2 regions of the Streptacidiphilus jeojiensis genome follow, and region 2 is predicted to be linked to the other one. Evidence: predicted binding sites of a transcription regulator. Region 2 holds the regulator's gene; the other holds the start of a gene.
The links. The regulator HrcA, encoded in region 2, represses chaperone genes, less so after heat shock. The targets are predictions, from matches to a motif close to TTNGCACTCNGNNNNNCNGAGTGCNAA.
Positions count from the first base shown of each region.

Region 1: a site for HrcA is predicted at 4,392-4,418, ahead of groES (co-chaperone GroES). Genes of this name have one in related genera too.

Region 1 covers NZ_JBEUKS010000002.1:438,921-450,455, forward strand. The annotation lists gene tsaB (tRNA (adenosine(37)-N6)-threonylcarbamoyltransferase complex dimerization subunit type 1 TsaB) at 1-508, shown strand, start outside; gene rimI (ribosomal protein S18-alanine N-acetyltransferase) at 505-1,059, shown strand; gene tsaD (tRNA (adenosine(37)-N6)-threonylcarbamoyltransferase complex transferase subunit TsaD) at 1,052-2,134, shown strand; gene ABUW04_RS07890 (polysaccharide deacetylase family protein) at 2,273-3,160, shown strand; gene ABUW04_RS07895 (THUMP-like domain-containing protein) at 3,157-4,347, opposite strand; gene groES (co-chaperone GroES) at 4,567-4,875, shown strand; gene groL (chaperonin GroEL) at 5,002-6,633, shown strand; gene ABUW04_RS07910 (LysR family transcriptional regulator) at 6,785-7,783, shown strand; gene ABUW04_RS07915 (WhiB family transcriptional regulator) at 7,844-8,221, opposite strand; gene ABUW04_RS07920 (response regulator transcription factor) at 8,729-9,340, shown strand; gene shbA (RNA polymerase sigma factor ShbA) at 9,634-10,272, shown strand; gene guaB (IMP dehydrogenase) at 10,498-11,535, shown strand, end outside.
Region 2 covers NZ_JBEUKS010000009.1:241,487-253,021, forward strand. The annotation lists gene ABUW04_RS25190 (tetratricopeptide repeat protein) at 1-906, opposite strand, end outside; gene ABUW04_RS25195 (ATP-binding protein) at 903-2,156, opposite strand; gene ABUW04_RS25200 (S41 family peptidase) at 2,391-5,642, opposite strand; gene ABUW04_RS25205 (16S rRNA (uracil(1498)-N(3))-methyltransferase) at 5,844-6,587, opposite strand; gene dnaJ (molecular chaperone DnaJ) at 6,622-7,767, opposite strand; gene hrcA (heat-inducible transcriptional repressor HrcA) at 7,812-8,843, opposite strand; gene htpX (zinc metalloprotease HtpX) at 9,058-9,978, shown strand; gene pspAB (PspA-associated protein PspAB) at 10,045-10,629, shown strand; gene ABUW04_RS25230 (DUF3097 domain-containing protein) at 10,626-11,459, shown strand; gene ABUW04_RS25235 (glycoside hydrolase family 28 protein) at 11,444-11,535, opposite strand, start outside.

The DNA of each region.
Region 1 (11,535 bases), on a different contig from region 2:
GGAGCAACTCGGCGCGCTGGTGGTGGGCGTCGGTCCGGGCCCGTACACCGGGCTGCGGGTGGGGCTGGCGACGGCCGCCGCGCTGGGCCACGCCCTCGGCATCCCGGTGCACGGCGTCTGCACGCTGGACGGCATCGCCCACGCCGCCCGCCTGGCGGGCCTGCAGGGCCCCTTCACCGCCGCCACGGACGCCCGGCGCAAAGAGGTGTACTGGGCCTCCTACGACGCCGCAGGCGCTCGCGTGGACGGTCCGCACGTGGACCGTCCGGCCGAGGTCGCCGAACGGCTCGGGCAGGTGCCGGCCGTGGGCGCCGGCGCGCTGCTGTACCCGGAGGTGTTCCGGGACGTGCCCGCGGGCATGCCCGAGCACCAGTCCGCGGCGGCGCTGGCGTCCTACGCGGCCGCCGAGCTCGCCGCCGGACGCCCGCTGCTCGCGCCGACGCCGCTGTACCTGCGCCGTCCGGACGCCGAGGTGCCCAAGAACTACAAGACGGTGCTCCCGGCATGAGCCCAGGCACCCACCCCGGCCCGGACGCCGTCCCGGCCCTGCGGGAGATGCGCTGGTGGGACATCGCCCCGGTGCTGGAGCTGGAGCGCGAGCTGTTCCCGGAGGACGCCTGGTCGGCCGGGATGTTCTGGTCCGAGCTCGCCGACACCCGGCACCCCCGCGCCACCCGTTGGTACACCGTCGCCGAGGACGCCGCGGGGGCGGTCGTCGGCTACGCCGGGCTGATGGCGGTGGCCGGCAGCGGGGACGTGCAGACCATCGCCTCGGCCACGCCGTACTGGGGCAGCGGTCTGGGCGGACGGCTGCTGGCCCGGCTGATCGACCAGGCCGCAGCGGCCGGCTGCGAGGAACTGCTGCTGGAGGTCAGGGTCGACAACCCGCGCGCCCAGCGGCTCTACGAGCGCTTCGGGTTCCGGCCGATCGGGATCCGGCCCAAGTACTACCAGCCCTCCGGGGTCGACGCCCTGGTGATGCGGCTGGACGAACTCGGAACGAAGCACGCCGCCACGAAGAACCACGACAACGTAGGAGCACTGAGCCAGGATGGCTGACGAACCGCTGGTCCTCGGCATCGAGACCTCCTGCGACGAGACCGGCGTCGGCATCGTCCGGGGCACCACCCTGCTCGCCGACGCAGTCGCCACCAGCGTCGAGGAGCACGGCCGCTTCGGCGGCGTGGTCCCGGAGATCGCCAGCCGGGCGCACCTGGAGGCGATGGTCCCCACCGTCCAGCGCGCCCTGGACCAGGCCGGGATCAAGGCGAGCGACCTGGACGGCATCGCCGTCACCGCCGGCCCCGGCCTGGCCGGCGCGCTGCTGGTCGGCGTCTCGGCCGCCAAGGCCTACGCCTACGCCCTGGACAAGCCGCTGTACGGGGTGAACCACCTGGCCTCGCACATCTGCGTGGACCAGCTGGAGCACGGACGGCTGCCCGAGCCGACGATGGCGCTGCTGGTCTCCGGCGGGCACTCGTCGCTGCTGCTGACCTCCGACATCACCAGCGACGTCCGCTCGCTGGGCTCGACCATCGACGACGCGGCGGGCGAGGCCTTCGACAAGGTCGCCCGGGTGCTGGGCCTGGGCTTCCCGGGCGGCCCGGTGATCGACCGCTACGCCGCCGAGGGCGACCCGGCGGCGATCAGGTTCCCGCGCGGGCTGAGCGGTCCGCGCGACCCTGCCTACGACTTCTCCTTCTCCGGGCTGAAGACCGCCGTCGCCCGCTGGATCGAGGCCCGGCGGCGGGCGGGCGAGGAGGTGCCGGTGCGGGACGTCGCGGCGTCCTTCCAGGAGGCGGTCACCGATGTGCTGACCCGCAAGGCGGTCCGGGCCTGTCTGGACCAGGGCGTGGAGCATCTGATGATCGGCGGCGGGGTGGCCGCCAACTCCCGGCTGCGGGCCATGGCGCAGGAGCGCTGCGAGCGCGCCGGCATCGAGCTGCGGGTGCCCCGGATGAAGCTCTGCACCGACAACGGCGCGATGGTCGCCGCCCTGGGCTCGGAGATGGTGTGGCGCAACCGCCGGCCCTCCGCCTTCGACCTGTCGGCGGACTCCTCGCTGCCGGTGACCGAGACCCACGTCCCGGCCGCCCCGGTCTCCCACGACGAGCTGCACCGGATGTCGGAGTAGAGGTCGGAGTAGGTCGGAAAAGGTCGGAGCAATCCTTACCTGTTTGGTTACTGGGAACTGTCTGGGAGTCGCTAACGTCCTGTTCGTGCGTATGCGCATGCGTACGAACGGGCACGTCGGGCGGGGAGTGGACAGACGGTGGAACGGCACGGCAGGGCCCTGGGCACGGCAGCGGGGGCACTGGCCCTGACGGCGTTGGCGACGGCGTGCGGCGCGGGCGGCGGTGCGACCCCGACGGGCAGTCCCACGGCCGGAGCGGTGCCCGTGGTCGCCCCCTCGTCCGCCGCGACCCCGACCGCCTCCGCGGATCCCACGGCGATGTCCACCGATCCGGCGCTCTGGTCCAAGTGGGGCCTCAAGCCGATGCGGCCCTCGCCCGCGCCGCCCGCCGACAAGCCGATCAAGCTGACGAGGACCGGCAAGGTCCCGGTCTTCCGCTCTGTGCCGACCGACCAGAAGGTGGTCTTCATCACCCTGGACGACGGCGCCGAGAAGGACCCGCGCTTCGTCGCGATGATGCGCGACCTCAGGGTCCCGTTCACGATGTTCCTGATGAACGACACCATCAAGGACGACTACGGCTACTTCAAGCCGCTGCAGGCGCTGGGCAACAGCATCCAGAACCACACCCTGCACCACCCGGCGATGAGCACCGTCTCGGCGGCCCGGCAGCGGGAGGAGGTCTGCGGCGACCAGAAGGTCATCACCACCGAGTACGGCGTCGCGCCCTTCCTGTTCCGCCCGCCCTACGGCGACGGCGCCTACTCGTCCACCCTCAACTCCTCGGTCCAGGCCTGCGGTCCGCGCGCCATCGTCTACTGGAAGGAGACGATGCAGATAACCGGCCTGCAGTACCAGACCGGCGACCGGAAGCTCCAGGACGGCGACATCATCCTGGCCCACTTCCGCGGCCCCTCGGAGCTCAAGGGCGAGACCATGACCGCGATGTTCGTCAACCTGCTGAAGCGGATCCAGGAGCAGGGGTTCACCGTGGCCCGGCTGGACGACTACATCCGGAAGCCCTAGCCCGCCGGGGGAGTCGCCGGCTGACCCAGCAGCATGGTCGGGGCGCCGGCGACCCGGGTCAGGAAGACCGTGCAGGAGTTCGGCCCCTCCGGCTTGAGCTTGCGGCGCAGTTCCTCGGGCTCGACGGCGGAGCCGCGCTTCTTCACCACCACCGTGCCGACCCGGCGTTCGCGCAGCAGGGCCTTGAGCTTCTTCAGGCCGAAGGGGAGCACATCGGTGATCTCGTAGCCGGTGGCGAAGGGCGTGGGGCGCAGCTCATCCGCCGTCAGATAGGCGATGGTGGGGTCGATCAGGGCCGCGTCCAGCTGCTCGGCGACCTCGGCGACCAGGTGGGCCCGGATCACCGCGCCGTCCGGCTCGTAGAGGTAGCGGCGGACCGGTACGGCCTCCGGGTCCGGGAGCCGACCACCCGTGAGGGTGACGCCGGCGGGAAGCAGGGTCGCCCGATGGGGTTGTCCCTGGGCGGGCCCGGTGCCGAACCAGAGCACGGCCTCCTTGACGTCCCCGCCGTCGGAGACCCACTCGGCCTCGGCGCCCTCGGGGACCGCCTCGTGCGGGATGCCGGGGGCCACCTTGAGGGCGGCGAACCGGGTCTGCAGCGCGGCGCCGACGGCCCAGCTCAGCGGCGGTGAGTAAGCCTCGGGATCGAAGATCCTGCCGCGTCCTCCACGCCGTGCCGGATCGACGAACACGGCGTCAAAACCGTTCAGCGGCACGTCCGCCACATCGCCGCAGTGCTGCTCGATCAGGCCGTCCAGGCCCAGTGCGGTGGCGTTGGCCTCGGCGACCGCGCAGGTCAGCGGGGAGCGGTCGACGGCGAGCACCTCGATGCCGGCCCGGGCCAGGGCGATCGCGTCGCCGCCGACGCCCGAGCAGAGGTCGGCGAGGCGGCGCACCCCCAGCGCCTTGAAACGCTCCGCGCGCCATGTGGCGACGCTGGTGCGGGTGGCCTGCTCGACCCCGTCCGGGGTGAAGTACATCCGGGCCGCGTCGGCGGCGCCGAACTTCGCCGCCGCCCGCTGCCGCAGCCGGGCCTGGCCGATCGCCGCCGACACCAGCTCCGCGTCGTGGTCGCGCCGCAGCCGGGTCGCGACCGCCAGCTCCTGCCCCGGCGAGTGGTCCGCCAGCTCGGCCAGCAGGGCCTGGCCCTCGTCGGTCAGCAGGGCACGGAACGATTCGATCTCCACCGCACCATCATCCACCGCGTCCCGGTCATCGAATAAGCGCGTCGTTGGCACTCTGGTTGACTGAGTGCTAACCGCGGCCTAGTGTCGTCGTTGGCACTCTCCCCCGGAGAGCGCTAACCGCGAGAGGGCAGGTCCGGCACCGCGACGACGGGCTTGCACCACACCTCTGGCACCCAAGACATGTATCACCCCGTGATCTCCGAAGGGGGAGGTCGGAACGTGACGACCACCAGCTCCAAGGTTGCCATCAAGCCGCTCGAGGACCGCATCGTGGTCCAGCCGCTCGAGGCCGAGCAGACCACGGCCTCTGGCCTGGTCATCCCGGACACTGCCAAGGAGAAGCCCCAGGAGGGCGTCGTCCTGGCCGTGGGCCCGGGTCGCTTCGAGGACGGCCAGCGTCTGCCGCTCGACGTCGCCGTCGGCGACATCGTGCTGTACAGCAAGTACGGCGGCACCGAGGTCAAGTACAACGGCCAGGAGTACCTGGTCCTCTCGGCCCGCGACGTGCTCGCGATCGTCGAGAAGTAGGCAGTACCGCACTACTGCAGCACCAGCTGACGCTGACCGCAGAGTCGTGACCCCGCCCGGGCCCCCAGTCTTCACTGTGTGAGACCGGGTGTCCGGGCTCGGTTGTTTGAGAGGGAAACCCTAAGCATGGCGAAGATCCTGAAGTTCGACGAGGACGCCCGCCGCTCGCTCGAGCGTGGCGTCAACAAGCTGGCCGACACCGTGAAGGTGACGCTCGGCCCCAAGGGCCGCAACGTCGTCATCGACAAGAAGTTCGGCGCCCCGACCATCACCAACGACGGTGTCACCATCGCCCGTGAGGTCGAGCTCGACGACCCGTACGAGAACCTTGGCGCGCAGCTCGTCAAGGAGGTCGCGACCAAGACCAACGACATCGCGGGTGACGGCACCACCACCGCGACCGTCCTGGCCCAGGCCCTGGTCAACGAGGGTCTGCGCAACGTCGCCGCCGGCGCGGGCCCCTCGGGCCTGAAGAAGGGCATCGACGCCGCCGTCAAGGCCGTGTCGGACCACCTGCTCTCGGTCGCCCGCGAGATCGACGGCAAGGAGGACATCGCCGCTGTCGCCGCGCTCTCCGCGCAGGACCAGCAGGTCGGTGACCTGATCGCCGAGGCCATGGACAAGGTCGGCAAGGACGGTGTGATCACCGTCGAGGAGTCGAACACCTTCGGCCTGGAGCTCGAGTTCACCGAGGGCATGCAGTTCGACAAGGGCTACCTGTCGCCCTACATGGTCACCGACCAGGAGCGGATGGAGGCCGTCCTGGAGGACCCCTACATCCTGATCCACCAGGGCAAGATCTCCTCGATCCAGGACCTGCTCCCGCTGCTGGAGAAGATCCTCCAGGGCGGCGCCAGCAAGCCGCTGCTGATCATCGCCGAGGACGTCGACGGCGAGGCGCTGTCCACCCTCGTGGTGAACAAGATCCGCGGCACCTTCAACGCCGTCGCGGTGAAGGCCCCCGGCTTCGGCGACCGCCGCAAGGCCATGCTCGGCGACCTGGCCACCCTCACCGGTGCCACCGTCATCGCCGAGGAGGTCGGCCTCAAGCTCGACCAGGCCGGTCTGGAGTCCCTGGGCTCCGCCCGCCGGGTCACCGTCTCCAAGGACAACACCACCGTCGTCGACGGCGCCGGTGACTCCTCCGAGGTGGCCGGCCGGGTCGCGCAGATCAAGGCCGAGATCGAGAACACCGACTCGGACTGGGACCGCGAGAAGCTGCAGGAGCGCCTGGCCAAGCTGGCCGGCGGGGTCTGCGTGATCAAGGTCGGCGCTGCCACCGAGGTCGAGCTCAAGGAGAAGAAGCACCGTCTCGAGGACGCCATCTCGGCGACCCGCGCGGCGGTCGAGGAGGGCATCGTCGCCGGTGGCGGCGCCTCCCTCGTGCACTCCCAGAAGGTGCTCGACGGCGGGCTCGGCCTGTCCGGCGACGAGGCCGTCGGTGTCGCGGTGGTCCGCCGCGCGCTGGTCGAGCCGCTGCGCTGGATCGCCCAGAACGCGGGCCTCGAGGGCTACGTCATCACCACCAAGGTGGCGGAGCTGGACGAGGGCCAGGGCTACAACGCCGCGACCGGCGAGTACGGCGACCTGATCAAGGCCGGCGTCATCGACCCGGTCAAGGTGACGCGCTCCGCGCTGCAGAACGCCGCGTCGATCGCCTCGCTGCTGCTCACGACCGAGACCCTGGTCGTCGAGAAGCCGGCCGAGGACGAGGGCGACGCGGGCCACAGCCACGGTGGGCACGGCCACAGCCACTAGGTCGTAGCGCGCCGATCGGGGCGCGGGGAGCTGTCTGCGGCGGGTGCACCCTTCGGGGTGGCCTGTCGCGCAGTTCCTCGCGCCCCTTGGCGTTTCATAAGCGTGTGCACAGGTTTCGGTCCGGTGTCATAGGGGCGCTTATGCTGGGGGGATGATCGAGGCCCGCCATCTTCGTGTGCTGCGCGCCGTCGCGCGGACCGGTTCGTTCTCCGCGGCCGCGCGGGAGCTGGGGTACACCCAGCCCGCGGTGAGCCAGCAGATGAAGGCGCTGGAGAAGTCGGTGGGGACCCCGCTGGTGGTCCGGGTCGGGCGCGGGGTGCAGCTCAGCGAGGCCGGCGAGGTGCTGGTGCGGCACGCCGCCGGGATCCTGGCGGGGCTCACCGCGGCCGAGGAGGAGCTGGCGGCGATCGCCGGGCTGCGGGCCGGGCGGGTGCGGCTGGTGTCCTTCCCCACCGCGAGCTCGACGCTGGTGCCGGCCGCGGTGGCCGGGGTGCGCGAGGCGCAGCCGGGCATCCGGGTCTCGCTGACCGAGGCCGAGCCGCCCGAGTCGCTGGCGATGCTGCGCGGCGGGGACTGCGAGGTGGCGCTGGCCTTCCGCTACCCGGGACGCGTTACAGAGCTGCATCTGCCGCTGGACGACGCGGGCGGGTCGCGGCGGCAGGCGCGGGCCGAGGCGGTGGTGGAGGCCTCGGTCTCGGCGGCCGCCTGCGACTGGTCCGATCTGGTGGTCCGGCCGCTGCTGGAGGACCGGCTGGTCGGCGTGGTCGCCGCCGGGCACCGGCTGGCCGGGCGCGGCGCCGACGATCCGGTGGAACTGGCCGAGCTGGCCGACGAGCAGTGGATCGCGGGGTGCCCGCAGTGCCGGGGCCATCTGGTGGACATGTGCGCCGAGGAGGGGTTCGCGCCCCGGATCGACTTCGCCACCGACGACTACCCCGCGGTGCTGGGCCTGGTCGGCGCGGGTCTGGGCGTCGCCGTGCTGCCGGAGCTGGCGCTGGCGTCGGTGCGGTCGGCCGGGGTGGCCGTGGTGCCGCTGGCCTCGGGGGTGTTCCGCGAGGTCGTCGCGCTCACGCTGCCGGACCTGGCGCAGGTGCCCGCGGTGGAGCTGATGCTGGACCGGCTGGCCCGGGTGCCCGTCCCGTCCCGCTGACGCGTTCGGGGGCGGGGACCCAGGCGGCTGAAGAAACGATTCTTCTTTTGTTTCCGCTGGTCAGCGCCGGACCGACTCGAAGACATCGGCGTTCAGGTCCACGTCCTCGTCCTCCTCGGCATCGGCATCGGCGTCCCGGTCGGCGTTGGCGCTCGGCCGGTGCCGGGTCCGACCCAGCAGCTCCTCGCGGTCGTCCTCGGTCAGACCGCCCCAGACCCCGTACGGCTCGCGTACGGCCAGGGCGTGGGTGGCGCACTCGGTGCGCACCGGGCAGCGGGAGCAGACCTCCTTGGCGGACTGCTCGCGGGAGCTGCGCGCAGCCCCTCGCTCGCCCTCGGGGTGGAAGAAGAGGGAGCTGTCGACACCGCGGCAGGCGGCGGAGAGCTGCCAGTCCCAGAGATCGGCGTTGGGGCCGGGGAGGCGGGAGAAGTCTGCCATTGCTGCTCATTCCCTCAAGTTGTTGTGCGGTCCGGTCCTAGTAGCTGAAAATATGACTCACATAGATCTAATCGGACAAGAGGCCATCAGCGTTGCATATGTGTCGTATGTTCTGAAAATCTCATAAAACGGACGAAGGGAGTAGCCGCGTGTCCTGCGACTGGGGGTACTCGTTGGGGCTGGAGGTAGGCCGAATGCGGCCGCCACGCCGGGTCCGGTCGACGGCTGCGGAGCCGTGTGCGACGTGCGTGCGCTGTGCGCGCGGCGCCTGTGCGCCGGAGTGCACTGCGCGGTGGATGATCCGTAACGGGTCGACCACATAGAGTGGTGGAGGCGATCGTCGGGCCCGTAACTCATTCGGGTGACGGTCGTTGGTTGTGCGGAGGCGGTCAGCGGGTCGGACGTCGGGGAAGACGTCTGTCGCCACGGCCGTGCCGGTGACGCTTTGTACCAGCTCGTACCAGCCAGGAGGCTCAACGTGACGCGGATCAGCTGCGGAGGACGGTCATGACTTCCGTTCTCGTCTGTGACGATTCACCGCTTGCCCGGGAGGCGCTCCGCCGTGCGGTCGCGACCGTGCCCGGTGTCGACCGGGTGACCACCGCCACCAACGGTGAGGAGGTGCTCCGCCGCTGGGTGGCCGACCGGTCCGACCTGGTCCTCATGGACGTGCGGATGCCCGGCCTCGGCGGTGTCGAGACCGTGCGGCGGCTGCTGTCCGCCGACCCGGGTGCCCGCATCATCATGCTCACCGTCGCCGAGGACCTCGACGGTGTGGCACTCGCGGTGGCCGCTGGCGCGCGGGGCTACCTGCACAAGGACGCCTCACGGGCGGAGCTGCGCGCCACGGTCACCCAGGCCCTCGCCGACCCGACCTGGCGGCTCGCGCCCCGGCGGCTGCGCTGCGCCGAGATGGGGGCCGCGCCGACACTGACGGCGCGTGAGATCCAGGTGCTGGAGGGGATGAGCCACGGTCGCAGCAACGCCGAGATCGGCCGGGAGCTGTTCCTCTCCGAGGACACCGTCAAGACCCACGCCCGTCGCCTCTTCAAGAAGCTCGGCGCGTCGGACCGGGCCCACGCCGTCGCCCTCGGCTTCCGCTGGGGCCTGGTGCGCTGACGGCGGTGTGCAGCCCCCGCCCGACGGGCGGGGGAGGGTTGCCCGGGTTCCGCCGGGTAGGCTCCGAGCGTGGCCCGTCCGCCACCTGGGGTCTGCGTGGGGGCGCGGGGGGTCGTTCCCCCGGAGACCGGAGCGCGGGGATTCCCGGCCGAGGGCGCACCATGGAGTACATGGACCGAATGCGGAGTCCGGCGGCCGGTGGGCGGGAGGGGTCAGTGGTGGCGCATAACGTTCCGATGCACAAGTCGGGGTGCGGTGCCGCGTTTTCCTCTGCGACCAGGCACCATGGACCGGTGCGTGACGACGAAGTGACGGCTGCCGCAGGCGGCGTCCAGACCACCGGTGGGGCTGCTGTTCCCATCGGTGCGCTCGTGGTCCGTGCGGTCGGCGGCGACGCCGAGGCCACCGACGAGCTGCTGGCCCGGGTCCACCCGCTGGTGCTGCGCTACTGCCGGGCCCGGCTGGTCCGGCTGCCCGGGGGCGCCCGGCACCATGTGGACGACGTGGCCCAGGAGGTCTGCCTCGCCGTGCTGTGCGCGTTGCCGCGCTACCGCGACCAGGGGCGTCCCTTCGAGGCCTTCGTGTACGGGATCGCCGCGCACAAGGTGGCCGATCTGCAGCGGGCCGCGATGAAGGGGCCCGGGCAGTCGGTGTTCCTCGCGGAGGAGCTGCCGGAGACCCCCGACGACGCGCTGGGGCCGGAGGAGCGGGCGCTGCTGAGCAGTGACGCGGCGTGGGCGCGGGAGCTTTTGGCCTGTCTGCCGGCCAGGCAGCGGGAGCTGGTGCTGCTGCGGGTGGCTGCGGGGCTGACGGCGGAGGAGACCGGGGAGGTGCTGGGGATGTCCGCGGGGGCTGTGCGGGTGGCTCAGCATCGGGCTCTTAGTCGGTTGCGGGCTTTGGCGTTGGGTGGGCCGGAGGGGCTGTCCGCGTAGCGGTGCGGCTTGTGCATGGTTGGCCGCGCAGTTCCTCGCGCCCCTGGGTGCTGCATGGCGGGGCGCCGGGAGAGTGTGGCGCTAAGCACATGAGGGGGTTGTGGCGCAAGAGGGCTTTCTGTGTACCGGTAGACTCAAGTATCGGTGCCTAAGCTGCCTTGCTGGAAGGCCCCCGGTGGCGCCGACGTCGAGTGGTTGATCGGGTCGGTACGGGAAGGTGCCCCAATGTCTTTGAATGCCGCAGGTGTCCCCGAGAAGTTCGCGATGCTCGGGCTCACCTACGACGACGTCCTGCTGCTCCCCGGAGCCTCCGAGGTGCTGCCGAACATGGTGGACACCTCGTCACGGGTGTCGCGGAACGTCCGGGTGAACATTCCTCTGCTGTCCGCCGCGATGGACAAGGTGACCGAGTCGCGGATGGCGATCGCCATGGCCCGTCAGGGCGGCGTCGGTGTGCTGCACCGCAATCTCTCCATCGAGGACCAGGTGAACCAGGTCGACCTGGTGAAGCGGTCCGAGTCCGGCATGGTCACCGACCCGATCACGGTCAGCCCCGAGGCCACGCTGGCCGAGGCGGACGCGCTCTGCGCCAAGTTCCGGATCAGCGGTGTACCGGTGACCGACCCGTCCGGGCGGCTGCTGGGCATCGTCACCAACCGTGACATGGCCTTCGAGTCGGACCGCAGCCGCCAGGTGCGCGAGGTCATGACCCCGATGCCGCTGATCACCGGAGAGGTCGGGATAAGCGGTGAGGACGCCATCGCCCGGCTGCGCCGCCACAAGATCGAGAAGCTGCCGCTGGTGGACGCGGAGGGCAGGCTCAAGGGCCTGATCACGGTCAAGGACTTCGTCAAGGCCGAGAAGTACCCGCTGGCCGCCAAGGACGCCGAGGGCCGGCTGCTGGTCGGTGCCGCGGTCGGTGCCAGCGCCGAGTCGCTGGAGCGGGCCCAGGCGCTGGCCGAGGTGGGCGTGGACTTCCTGGTGGTGGACACCTCGCACGGCCACAACAGCAACGCGCTGAGCTGGATGGCCAAGATCAAGTCCGCGGTGGACGTCGACGTGGTCGGCGGCAACGTCGCCACCCGGGACGGCGCCCAGGCGCTGATCGACGCCGGCGTGGACGGGGTCAAGGTCGGCGTGGGCCCCGGCTCGATCTGCACCACCCGGGTGGTCGCCGGCATCGGCGTCCCCCAGGTCACCGCGATCTACGAGGCGGCGCTGGCCTGTCGCGAGGCCGGCGTGCCGGTCATCGGCGACGGCGGC
Region 2 (11,535 bases):
GGCCACGCCGAGCAGCACCAGCAGCACGTAGGCGCTGCCGCGGACCGTGCGCAGCAGCGGCATCCGCAGCTGCGGCGGGACCTGGCGGGCGGCCCAGACCGCCCACACCGCCCAGCCGACCAGCAGGGCGGCCATCAGCGCCCCGCGCACGGCCCAGCCGCCGTCCGGCACCGCGATGACGCCCGCCTCGGCGACGGCCAGGGCGCCGACCGAGATCCAGCGGGCCCTGGAGATCAGCCGGACCGCGACCACCTTGAGGTTGTGGATGCCCAGCTCGGCGCCCTTGGCCGAGGCGGCGACGGCGGCGAAGCCCTGGGCCGCCGCGTAGTTCTCGCCGCGCCGCATCTGGATCAGGGCCAGCTGGTTCCTGGCCGAGCGCTGCTCGGGGTTGAGCCGCAGCGCCTCCCGGTAGCAGGCCTCGGCCTCGGCCTCCCGTCCGGCGCGCTCGGCCACCCGGCCGGCGTAGAAGTGGGTCTCCGCCTCGTGCGGGGCCAGCTCCCTGGCGCGGTGCGCGGCGTCCCGCGCCCGCCGGTCGTCACCGCCACGGGCGGGGTCGGCCAGCAGTCCCCGGGCCATGATCATGTGTCCGGACCAGTTCTGCGGTTCGCGGCCGACCGCCTCGGCGGCGGCGCGGTGGGCCTCCTGCCAGCGCTTCAGCTCGGCCAGTGAGAGCGCGCGCCAGCGCCAGGCGGCGGCCAGCGCCGGATTGTGCGCCAGCGCCTGGTCGGCCGCGTGCAGGGCCGACTCGAAGTCGTCGGTGCGGTAGCAGCAGCGGGCCATCGAGGACCAGGCCGCGGCGTCCCCCGGCATCTCGGCCAGGGCCTCGGCGAGCAGCCCGCGGGCCTGGTCGTGGCGGCCCAGGTCCATCAGCGCACGGGCCCGGGCCACCCGGTCCGCGGTGGTCACAGGCGGCGGGTCCGCTTCAGGAAGGCCAGCAGGTCGTCGTAGGTGCCACCGTCGTTGGCGAACATGGCGACGTTGCGGGCGGCGGTGAACCAGGACTCGATGGAGGGCTTGACCTCCTTGACCGCGGCCAGCAGGTCCGGCATCCCGATCATGCGCACCCGGCCGCTGGCGGCGGAGTCCAGCAGCGCCGCCTCCGCGGCCGTCTCGCAGAGGTGGGCGAGGTCGGCGCCGGACCAGCCGTCGGTCTTCTTCGCCAGCTTGGAGAGCTCGACGCCCTCGATCGGACGGTCCCTCAGGTGGTAGCGCAGGATGGACTCGCGGGCCTCCTGGTCCGGCGGGAGCACCAGCAGGGTGCGGTCCAGCCGGCCCGGGCGGCGCAGCGCGGTGTCCACGTCCCAGGGCGAGTTGGTGGCGGCGAGGACGAAGACGCCGTCGTTGTTGTACTGGGCCCCGTCGAGTTCCAGCAGCAGCTGGTTGACGGTGCCGCGCATGGCGTTGTGGCGCATGCTGCTGCGCTTGCCGCCGACCGCGTCGATCTCGTCCAGGAAGACCACGCAGGGCGCGTTGGCGCGGGCGGCGGCGAAGACGTCGTGCAGGTTGCGCTCGGACTGGCCGATGTACATGTCGAGGATGTCGCTGAGGCTGACGGAGAGGAACTTGGCCCCCAGCTCCCCGGCGACGGCACGGGCGATGAAGGTCTTGCCGCAGCCGGGCGGCCCGTACAGGAGCAGGCCGCCGCGGAGCGACTTGCCGTACAGGCGCCGGAGTTCGGGGTTGCGCATGGGGGCGAGGAAGGCCGCTTCGAGGCGCTTCTTGACCTCCGTCATGCCGCCGACGTCGGCGAGGCGGACCTGGCTGCTCTCGATGTCCCAGGCCGGCTGCTCGCCGGGGTCGTCCTCGCCGTCGGCCGCGGCGGGCTCCACGAAGCGGGGCTGGACGGTGTCGCTGAGCTGCTGCTCGGCCGAGGCCCAGTCGAAGAACACGGCCGGGGCCGGCTCCGCGGGGGGCGGTTCGGCCGCGGGCGGCGCTGCGGCGGGCGCGGGGGGCACGCCCATCGCACGGAGCATCAGTTTCCTTGCCTCGGCGCTGCCGGGGTCGTACTGCAGCGCCACCGCGATCTCGGCGACGGCCTGGTCGGACTCGCCGTCGTCCAGCAGCAGCGCGGCCAGATGCAGACGCAGCGGGACGTCCGCCGGGGCGGCCTCCAGGGCGGAGCGCAGACTGCGTATCAGCGGGGAGTCTTCAGCCATGCCGACGACCCTAACCGGCCGGTCAACCCCGTTGCGGGGCGGGGGGATCACCCGTGGGCGAACGACCCTTCCGGGGGCGGCGGGATCCTCGGGTGCGGGCCGTGGATGGCTTGTCGCGCAGTTCCCCGCGCCCCTAGGGGGCTGCAACTGAACCACTGTGGATAAGTTGCAGCCCCCTCAGGGGCGCGGGGAACTGCGCGCCCAACCATGTACGGTCCGCAGCCGAGAAGCGACCTACAGCCCCGGAACGGGCGGCGGCGTCGCGGCAGGGTTCCGCTCCAGCGCGGCCAGCGCCGTGCGGACCGCCTCGTCGAGCTGGGGGTCGCGGCGGGCGGCCCAGTCCTGCGGGGTGCAGACCACCTCGATGTCCGGGTCGATGCCGTGGTTCTCCACCCCGAAGCCGTAGCCGTCCAGCCAGAAGGCGTACCGGGGCTGGGTCACCCCGGTGCCGTCCACCAGGGAGTACCGGCCGTCGATGCCGATGACCCCGCCCCAGGTGCGCACGCCGACGACCGGGCCCAGCTTCAGCGCCTGGAACGCGGCGTTGACGATGTCGCCGTCCGATCCGGCGAACTCGTCGGCCACCGACACCAGCGCGCCGCGCGGGGCGTCCATCGGGTAGGGGACGGGAGGGCTGGTGCGGACCAGGTCCCAGCCGACGACCCGGCGGTTCAGCTTCTCGATGATCAGCTGCGAGGTGTGGCCGCCGCGGTTCTCCCGGACGTCCACGATCAGGCCCTCCCGGGCCATCTCGAAGCGCAGGTCGCGGTGGATCTGGGCCCAGCCGTTGGCCACCATGTCGGGAACGTGCAGGTAGCCGAGCCGTCCGCCGGACAGTTCGCGGACATGGGCCCGCCGGCCCGCCACCCAGTCGTGGTAGCGCAGCGGCTCCTCGGTGGCGAGCGGGATCACCACCACGGTGCGGGTGGCCTCACCGGCGCCGTTGGCCTGACCGACGGTCAGTTCGACCGGCTTGCCGGCCGTGCCGACCAGCAGCGGACCGGGTCCGGCGGTGCTGTCCACCGGGACGCCGTCCACGGCCAGCAGCGATTCGCCGGCCCGGACGCTGACGCCGGGGGCGCCGAGCGGCGAGCGGGCCGCCGGGTCGGAGGACTCGCCGGGCAGCACCCGGGCCACCCGCCACACCCCCGCCTCGTCGCGGACCAGGTCCGCCCCGAGCAGCCCCTGCCGACGGTTGCCGGCCACGCCCTGGCCGACGGGCTGGACGTAGGCGTGCGAGGTGCCCGGTTCGGCCTGCAGCTCCCACAGCAGGTCGACCAGCTCGCTGTAGCTGCCGACCCGCTCCACCAGCGGGCGGTAGCGGGCCTGGATGCCGGTCCAGTCGATGCCGTTCATGTCGACGCGCCAGAAGTTGTCGCGCATCAGCCGGGCGGTCTCGTCGAACATCTGCCGCCACTCGGCGGCGGGGTCGACGGTGACCCGGATCCGGGAGAGGTCCACGGTCGCGGCGTCGTCCTGCTCGTCCTTGCCGACCCGGTGGTCGGCCGGGACGATCCGCAGCTCGTTGCGGTCGACCACGGCGAGGCGGCTGCCGTCGCCGCTGACGGCGAACCGGTCCAGCTCGTCGACCAGGGTCTCGGCCCGGCGGGTGCCGAAGTCGAACCGCTCCAGGCTGCTGCGTTCGGCCTCGCCCTCCGGGGTGGCCTTGGCGTTGCCCAGCTCGCCGGTGAGCGGGTGCTCCAGCCACACCACCCCGCCCTTGACCGCGCGCAGGTCGGTGTAGCGGCCGCTGGAGACCGGGAAGGGGACGATCCGGTCGGACAGGCCCTCCAGGTCCAGCCGGGTGCGGGCGGGGGCGTCGGCGCCGTCCTCGTCGCCCTCGCCTGCGGCGCCGTCGGCGGAGTCCTTGGTGGCGTCCTCGGCCGGCTCGCCGTCCTCGGAGTCGCTGTCCTTGTCGCCCTTGCCCAGGGCCCGGCCCAGCGGCTGCGGGCCGAACGGGGAGAGCGTGTCAGCCGCCAGGGTGAGCAGGTAGGGGCGGCAGGCGAGCGGGAAGGAGAGGTCGAAGACGTGCTCGTCGTAGACCGGGTCGAAGTCGCGCATCGACAGGAAGGCGAGGTGCTTGCCGTCGGTGGTAAAGGTCGGCGCGTAGTCGTTGAAGCGGGGCGGGGTCAGCTCGGTGACGGTGCCTTCGGCGAGCTGGGCCAGCCGCAGCTGGCGCGGCACCTCCTCGGAGTCGGCGCAGTGCGACCAGACCAGCCACTGCGAGTCCGGCGCGAAGGCGAGGCCGCTGGCCTGGGCGGCGCCGCTGCGGTCCAGCTCGCGGACGGTGCCGTCGGCGACGGTGACCAGCAGGACCAGGCCGTCGCGGTTGGCCACGGCGAGGGTGGAGCCGTCCGGGGAGGCGGTGAGCTCCTCGACCCGGCCCAGGGCGCCGACGGCGATCCGGCGGCCGTCGGAGAACTCCAGCCCGTCCTCGCCCTCGGCGTCGGTGACCCACACCGACCCGCCGTCAGCGAGCACCTGGGGCAGCCGGTTGCGCACGCCCGGCGTGGCCGAGAGCGCACGCGCCGGCCCGTCGCGGTGGGTGACCCGGTGGATGCTGCCGCGGACCTCGATGACGCTGGCCCGGGCCTCGGCGTCCGGGGCGATGTGCCCGAGGTGGCGGGCGGCGTTGATCGGGTACGGCTGGCGGTCGACCCGGGGACCGCCGAGACGGATCTCCAGACGGCGGGGGCGGGCGTCCGTCAGGTCCTCGACCAGGTAGAGGTCGCCGCCGCTGTGGTAGACCACCCGGGTGCCGTCGGTGGAGGCGTTGCGGGCGTAGAACTCGTGGTCGCTGTGGCGGCGCAGGTCGGAGCCGTCGGGCAGGCTGGACCACAGCTGGGCGACACCGTCCTGGTCACTGAGGAACGCCACCCGGTCGCCGACCCACATCGGGGAGTCGATGTTGGCCCGGCCGTCGAGGTCGGCGTGCAGCCGGCTGAAGTCGCCCTCGGTGCCGATCCAGAGCTTGCCGGCGGTGCCGCCGCGGTAGCGCTTCCAGTGCGCGGGCTCGCGGCCCATCCCGGCGCTGGACAGCAGGACGCGGTCCCCGCCGGGCTCGGCGGCGACGCCGCCGACGCGGCCGTACGGGAGTTCCCTGGCCGGGGAGCCGTCCAGCGGGACTTCATAGGCCCACGGGTGCGCCCGTGACATCCTGCCGACCGAGCTCAGGGCGAGGACCTCGCCCTCGGCGGTCCATCCCAGCACCGTGGTCTGCAGGCTGCCCCAGTAGGTCAGCCGTCGCGCGGGGCCGCCGTCGGCCGGTGCGACATGCACCTCCGGTGCGCCGTCACGGGTCGAGGCCCAGGCGATCCACCGGCCGTCCGGGGAGATCCGCGGGCGGGCCACCGGGACCTGGTCGGCGCTCACGCGCCAGGCGCGGCCGCCGGCGACGGGGGCGAGCCAGACGTCGTCCTCGGCCACGAAGGTGACCAGGTCAGCTTGGACGTGGGGGTAACGGAGGTAGCTGTCGGCGTGTGTCACGCGGTCACCTTAGCTGTCACCCCGAACAGTGGGGCAAGGTTTTGGCTGACGGCGATACGTGCGGCTGGGAGCGGGGTTCTCGCGCAGTTCCCCGCGCCCCCAGGTGAGTGCAACTGACCCACAGCCGTTCAGTTGCAGCCCCGTTAGGGGCGCGGGGAACTGCGCGACAAGCCAGCTACGGTCCGCAGCCAAGCAAGGACGTCAGCCCCAGCGCCCGGTGCGGGCCAACAGCACGGAGCCTGCCGCCACGCCCGCCGTGGACGTGCGGAGCACGGACGGGCCCAGGCGGTAAGGGGCCGCGCCGGCAGCCGCGAACTGGGCGAGTTCGTCCGGCGAGACGCCACCCTCCGGGCCGACGACGAGGACGATGTCGCCCTTGACGGGGAGCTCCGCAGTGGCCAGCGGCAACGATCCCTCCTCGTGGAGCACCGCGGCCAGCGCCGCCCCGGAGAGGAGTCCGGCCAACTGACGGGTGGTCATCGGGTCGCGGACCACCGGGAACCGCAGCCGGCGGGACTGCTTGCCGGCCTCCCTCGCGGTGGCGCGCCACTTGGCCAGCGCCTTGGCCCCGCGCTCGCCCTTCCACTGGGTGATGCAGCGCGAGGCCGCCCAGGGCACCACCTCGTCCACGCCGGCCTCGGTCATCAGCTCGACCGCCAGCTCCCCGCGGTCCCCCTTGGGCAGGGCCTGGACCACCACGACCCGCACCGCCGGCTCGGGCTCGGCCAGCAGCGCGTCGACCCGGACCTCCAGCACGTCCTTGCCGACCACGCCGACCACGGAGCCGGAGACGGCCGCTCCCGCGCCGTCCGCCAGCACCACCGGCTCGCCGACGGCGAGCCTGCGGACGGCGACGGCATGACGGCCCTCGGGGCCGTCCAGCCGCACCACCGCCCCGACCGGGGCGAGCTGCGCGCTGTCGACGACGAACACCGGGGCTGTCATGCCGTACCTACTCCACTGCTGTACTGACGGGCGCTCAGGAGCGACCGTTGAAGGCGTCCTTCAGACGGGAGAACAGGCCCTGCTGCCCGGGTGCGAAGGTCCCCGAGGGGCGCTCCTCGCCGCGCAGCTTGGCCAGCCGCCGCAGCAGCTCCTCCTGCTCGGGGTCGAGCTTGCTGGGCGTCTGCACCTCGACGTGCACTATCAGGTCGCCGCGCCCACCGCCGCGCAGGTGGGTGATGCCGCGTCCGTGCAGCGGGATGGACTGTCCTGACTGGGTGCCGGGGCGGACGTCGATCTCGACGGTGCCGTCCAGGGTCTCCAGCGGGACCTTGGTGCCGAGCGACGCCGCCGTCATCGGCAGGGTGACCGTGCAGTGCAGGTCGTCGCCGCGGCGCTGGAAGGTGGAGTGGGCGTTCTCGCTGATCTCCACGTAGAGGTCGCCGGCCGGGCCGCCGCCGGGGCCGACCTCGCCCTCGCCGGCCAGCTGGATCCGGGTGCCGTTGTCGACACCGGCCGGGATCTTCACGGTCAGCGTGCGCCGGGCGCGGACCCGGCCGTCACCGGCGCACTCCGGGCAGGGGGTGGGCACCACGGTGCCGAAGCCCTGGCACTGCGGGCACGGGCGGGAGGTCATGACCTGGCCCAGGAAGGACCGGGTGACCTGGGACACCTCGCCGCGGCCGCGGCACATGTCGCAGGTCTGCGCGGAGGTGCCCGGGGCGGCGCCCTCGCCGTTGCAGGTGGTGCAGACGACGGCGGTGTCGACCTGGATGTCCTTGGTGGTGCCGAACGCGGCCTCTTCGAGGTCGATGTCGATCCGGATCATCGCGTCCTGGCCGCGCCGGGTGCGCGAGCGCGGCCCGCGCTGGCCCCCGGACGCGCCGAAGAAGGCGTCCATGATGTCGCTGAAGCCGAAGCCCGCGCCCGCACCGAAGCCGCCGGGGCCCGCGCCGCCGCCGCTCGCCGAGAGCGGGTCCCCGCCCAGGTCGTAGACCTGCCGCTTGTTGGGGTCGGAGAGGACCTCGTAGGCGGCGTTGATCTCCTTGAACCGCTCCTGCGTCTTCGGGTCGGGGTTGACGTCCGGGTGGAGCTCGCGCGCCAGCCGGCGGAACGCCTTCTTGATCTCGTCCTGACCCGCGTCACGCCGGACGCCGAGTACCGCGTAGTAGTCCGTGGCCACCAAAATGCTCCGCTTGTTTCCGTTTCGAGGGGTCCAGAGGACTGCTAGGACGCAGCCAGGATCTGACCGACGTATCGTGCAACGGCCCGGACGGCGCCCATCGTGCCCGGGTAGTCCATCCGCGTCGGTCCGACCACGCCCAGTTTGGCGACGGTCTCGTCGCCCGAACCGTAGCCCACCGACACGACCGACGTGGAATTCAGCCCTTCGTAGGCGTTCTCGTGACCGATCCGAACCATCATGCCCGCGTCGCCGGTCTCGCCGAGCAGCTTCAGCAGGACCACCTGCTCCTCCAGCGCCTCCAGTACCGGGGCGATGGTGAGCGGGAAGTCGTGCGGGAAGCGGGTCAGGTTGGCCGAGCCGCCGATCACGACCCGCTCCTCGGTCTGCTCGGCCAGCGCCTCGAACAGGGTGCTGAGGACGGCCGTGACCGCGCCCCGGTCCTCCCGTTCGAAGCTCTCGGGCAGGTCCTGGAGCAGCGTCGGCACCTCGACGAAGCGCTGCCCGCCGGCCCTGGTGTTCAGCCGGGAGCGAAGATCCGCGAGGACGGTCTCGCCGACCGCAGTGGGGCAGTCGATGAGCCGCTGCTCCACCCGTCCGGTGTCGGTGATCAGCACCAGCATCAGCCGGGTCGGCGTCAGCGCGACCAGTTCGACGTGGCGGACCGTGGACCGGGACAGCGAGGGGTACTGCACCACCGCGACCTGCCGGGTCAGCTGCGCCAGCAGCCGGACCGTGCGGGCCACCACGTCGTCCAGGTCGACGGCGTGGTCCAGGAAGCTGCCGATCGCCCGGCGCTCGGCCCCGGACATCGGCTTCACCTCGGTGAGCCGGTCGACGAAGAGCCGGTAGCCCTTGTCGGTGGGCACCCGGCCCGCACTGGTGTGCGGCTGGTGGATGTAGCCCTCGTCCTCCAGCGTCGCCATGTCGTTACGCACCGTGGCCGGCGACACGCCGAGGTTGTGGCGTTCCACCAAGGCTTTGGAGCCGACCGGCTCCTCGGTGCCGACGTAGTCCTGGACGATGGCACGCAGAACCGCCAGCTTGCGGTCGTCGAGCTTGCGCTCCTCAAGCACGGGGCACGCACCTCACTCCCTACCGGTCCTGCCGGGCGCCGGGCCGAACACTCTGGCCAGAACTGGCACTCTGGATGAATGAGTGCCAAGAGCTGTGCGGCCAGTGTAAGGCGCGAGGGTACGCGACCGGAACGCCTGGGCCGTCCCGTACGTACCTGTTGGTAGGCCCGAACAGGGCAGAATTGGGTAGCACGCACATTTTCGAGGAGGGGCCATGGCCAGGACACGCTTCGCACCGGACCGCGGACTGACGAGCCGGATGCTGATGACGATGTTCTTCATCGGCCTGCTGTACGTGGTGTTCGTGGGCGCACTGATCGTGCTGCTGAAGGGCGCCTGGCCGTTCGTGGTGATCATCGCCGGCGGCCTGTTCATCGCCCAGTTCTGGTTCAGCGACAAGATCGCGGCCTTCAGCATGGGCGCCCGCGAGGTCTCCGCCCAGGAGTACCCGGAGCTGCACGGCACGGTGGACCGGCTCTGCGCCCTGGCGGACATGCAGAAGCCCAAGGTCGCGGTCGCGCAGAGTGACATCCCCAATGCCTTCGCCACCGGACGCAACGAGAAGAACGCGGTGGTGTGCGTGACCACCGGTCTGCTGCGCCGGCTGGAGCCGGAGGAGCTGGAGGGCGTGCTGGCGCACGAGATGTCGCACGTCGCGCACAAGGACGTGGCGGTGATGACCATCGCCGGCTTCCTGGGCGTGCTGGCCGGCATCATCACCCGGGTCGGTCTGCAGTTCGGCATGTTCGGCGGCTTCAGCAGCCGCGACGACCGCGACGGCGACAACACGGCGGTGGCGGCCTTGATCGTCATCGGCGTCAGCGCCGTCGTCTACACCATCAGCTTCCTGCTGACCCGGCTGCTCTCCCGCTACCGCGAGCTCTCCGCCGACCGCTCGGCCGCGCTGCTGACCGGCCGGCCCTCGGCGCTGGCCTCGGCGCTCACCAAGGTCAGCGGGCAGATGGCGGCCATTCCCACCCAGGACCTGCGCCGGGCCCAGCCCTTCAACGCCTTCTACTTCGCCCCGGCGGTCTCCGCCCGCCAGGTCGCCAGCCAGGCCTTCTCCACCCACCCCTCGCTGGAGAAGCGGCTGGAGCAGCTCGGCCGGATCAGCGCCGAACTGGGCCGTCAGTAACCCCGCCCTTCATCTGCTGTCTGAGTCACCTGCCCTCTGATCACCTGCCCTCTGAGGAGCGAACCCATGGGCTTCCTGGACGCCCTGCTCGGCCGCACCAAGCCCGTCAAGCCGGACCTCGACCAGCTGTTCGGGCTGCCCTCGGCCGCGATCACCCTGGAGGCGGCGGCCGGCTTCAAGCCCACCGGCGTCGGCTCGGTCTGCTTCGCCTCCGTGGAGGGCGGCGCCTTCGCCCAGGTCCAGCAGGACGTGCAGGCACTGCTGGACGCCGACGTGGAGCGCGGCGGCATCGCCATCGAGTCCAGCCGGGACTCCTACGGCTACTCCTGGATGACCGCCCGTCAGCCCGCCGAGGACATCGTCTCGCTGGTCAACGACGTCCACGCGATCAACTCCGCGCTGGAGAGCACCGGCTTCGGCCCGCAGCTGCTCTGCTCGCTGGTGAACTTCACCGACGCCCAGCAGCGTCCGCTGGCGCTGGTCTACATCTACAAGCGCGGCAGCTTCTACCCCTTCGCCCCCAAGCCCGGCGGCGGGGAGCGGCGCGACAACGCGCTGGAGCTGGAGATCAAGGCGATGCTCGGCAACGACCTGCGGGTCGAGCAGGACCTGACCCGCTGGTTCCCGGTCTGGGGAGCGCCCGGCCTGTGACCCGGACCTACGACCTGACCCCGCCCTGGAAGCGCTCCACCCCCGCCCCCGAGCTGCCCGCCGAGCGGGACCTGGTGGTGGAGGAGGTGGTGACCGGTTTCTGCGGCGCCGTGGTGCGCTGCGAGAAGACCGCCGAGGGCTTCACCGTGACGCTGGAGGACCGGCACCGCAGGCTGCGGGTCTTCCCGATGACCCCGAGCGGCTTCCTGGTGGACGGCAAGCCGGTCACCCTGGTCCGCCCGGGATCGGTCGCCGCGCCGGTGCCGGTCGCCCCGGCCCGCACCGCCTCGGGGTCGGTGGCGGTCCAGGGCGCGCGGGCCCGGGTGGCGCTGCCCAGCCGGATCTACGTCGAGGGCCGCCACGACGCCGAGCTGGTCGAGCGGGTCTGGGGCGACGACCTGCGGATCGAGGGCGTGGTGGTGGAGTACCTGGAGGGCATCGACGACCTCCCGGCCATCGTCGCCGAGTTCGCGCCGGAACCGGGGCGGCGGCTGGGCGTGCTGGTGGACCACCTGGTCCCGGGCAGCAAGGAGTCCCGGATCGCGGCACAGGTCGGCGGCGCCGACGTGCTGGTGGTCGGCCACCCCTACATCGACGTCTGGGCGGCCGTGAAGCCCTCCTCGGTGGGCATCGCGGCCTGGCCCGACGTGCCCCGCGGCGAGGAGTGGAAGGAGGGCGTCTGCCGCCGCCTCGGCTGGCCGGTGGACACCCCCGCCGCCTGGAAGCGCATCCTCGCCTCGGTGGACTCCTTCAGGGACCTCGACCCGGCCCTGCTGGGCCGGGTCGAGGAGCTGATCGACTTCGTGACGGACGGTCAGAGCGTCGGGTAGCTGGGGAAGGTGCAGCTGGGGACCGAGCCTGAGCCGGCCACCGTGCTGGTGCTCACGCCGGTGCCGGTGGGGCTGA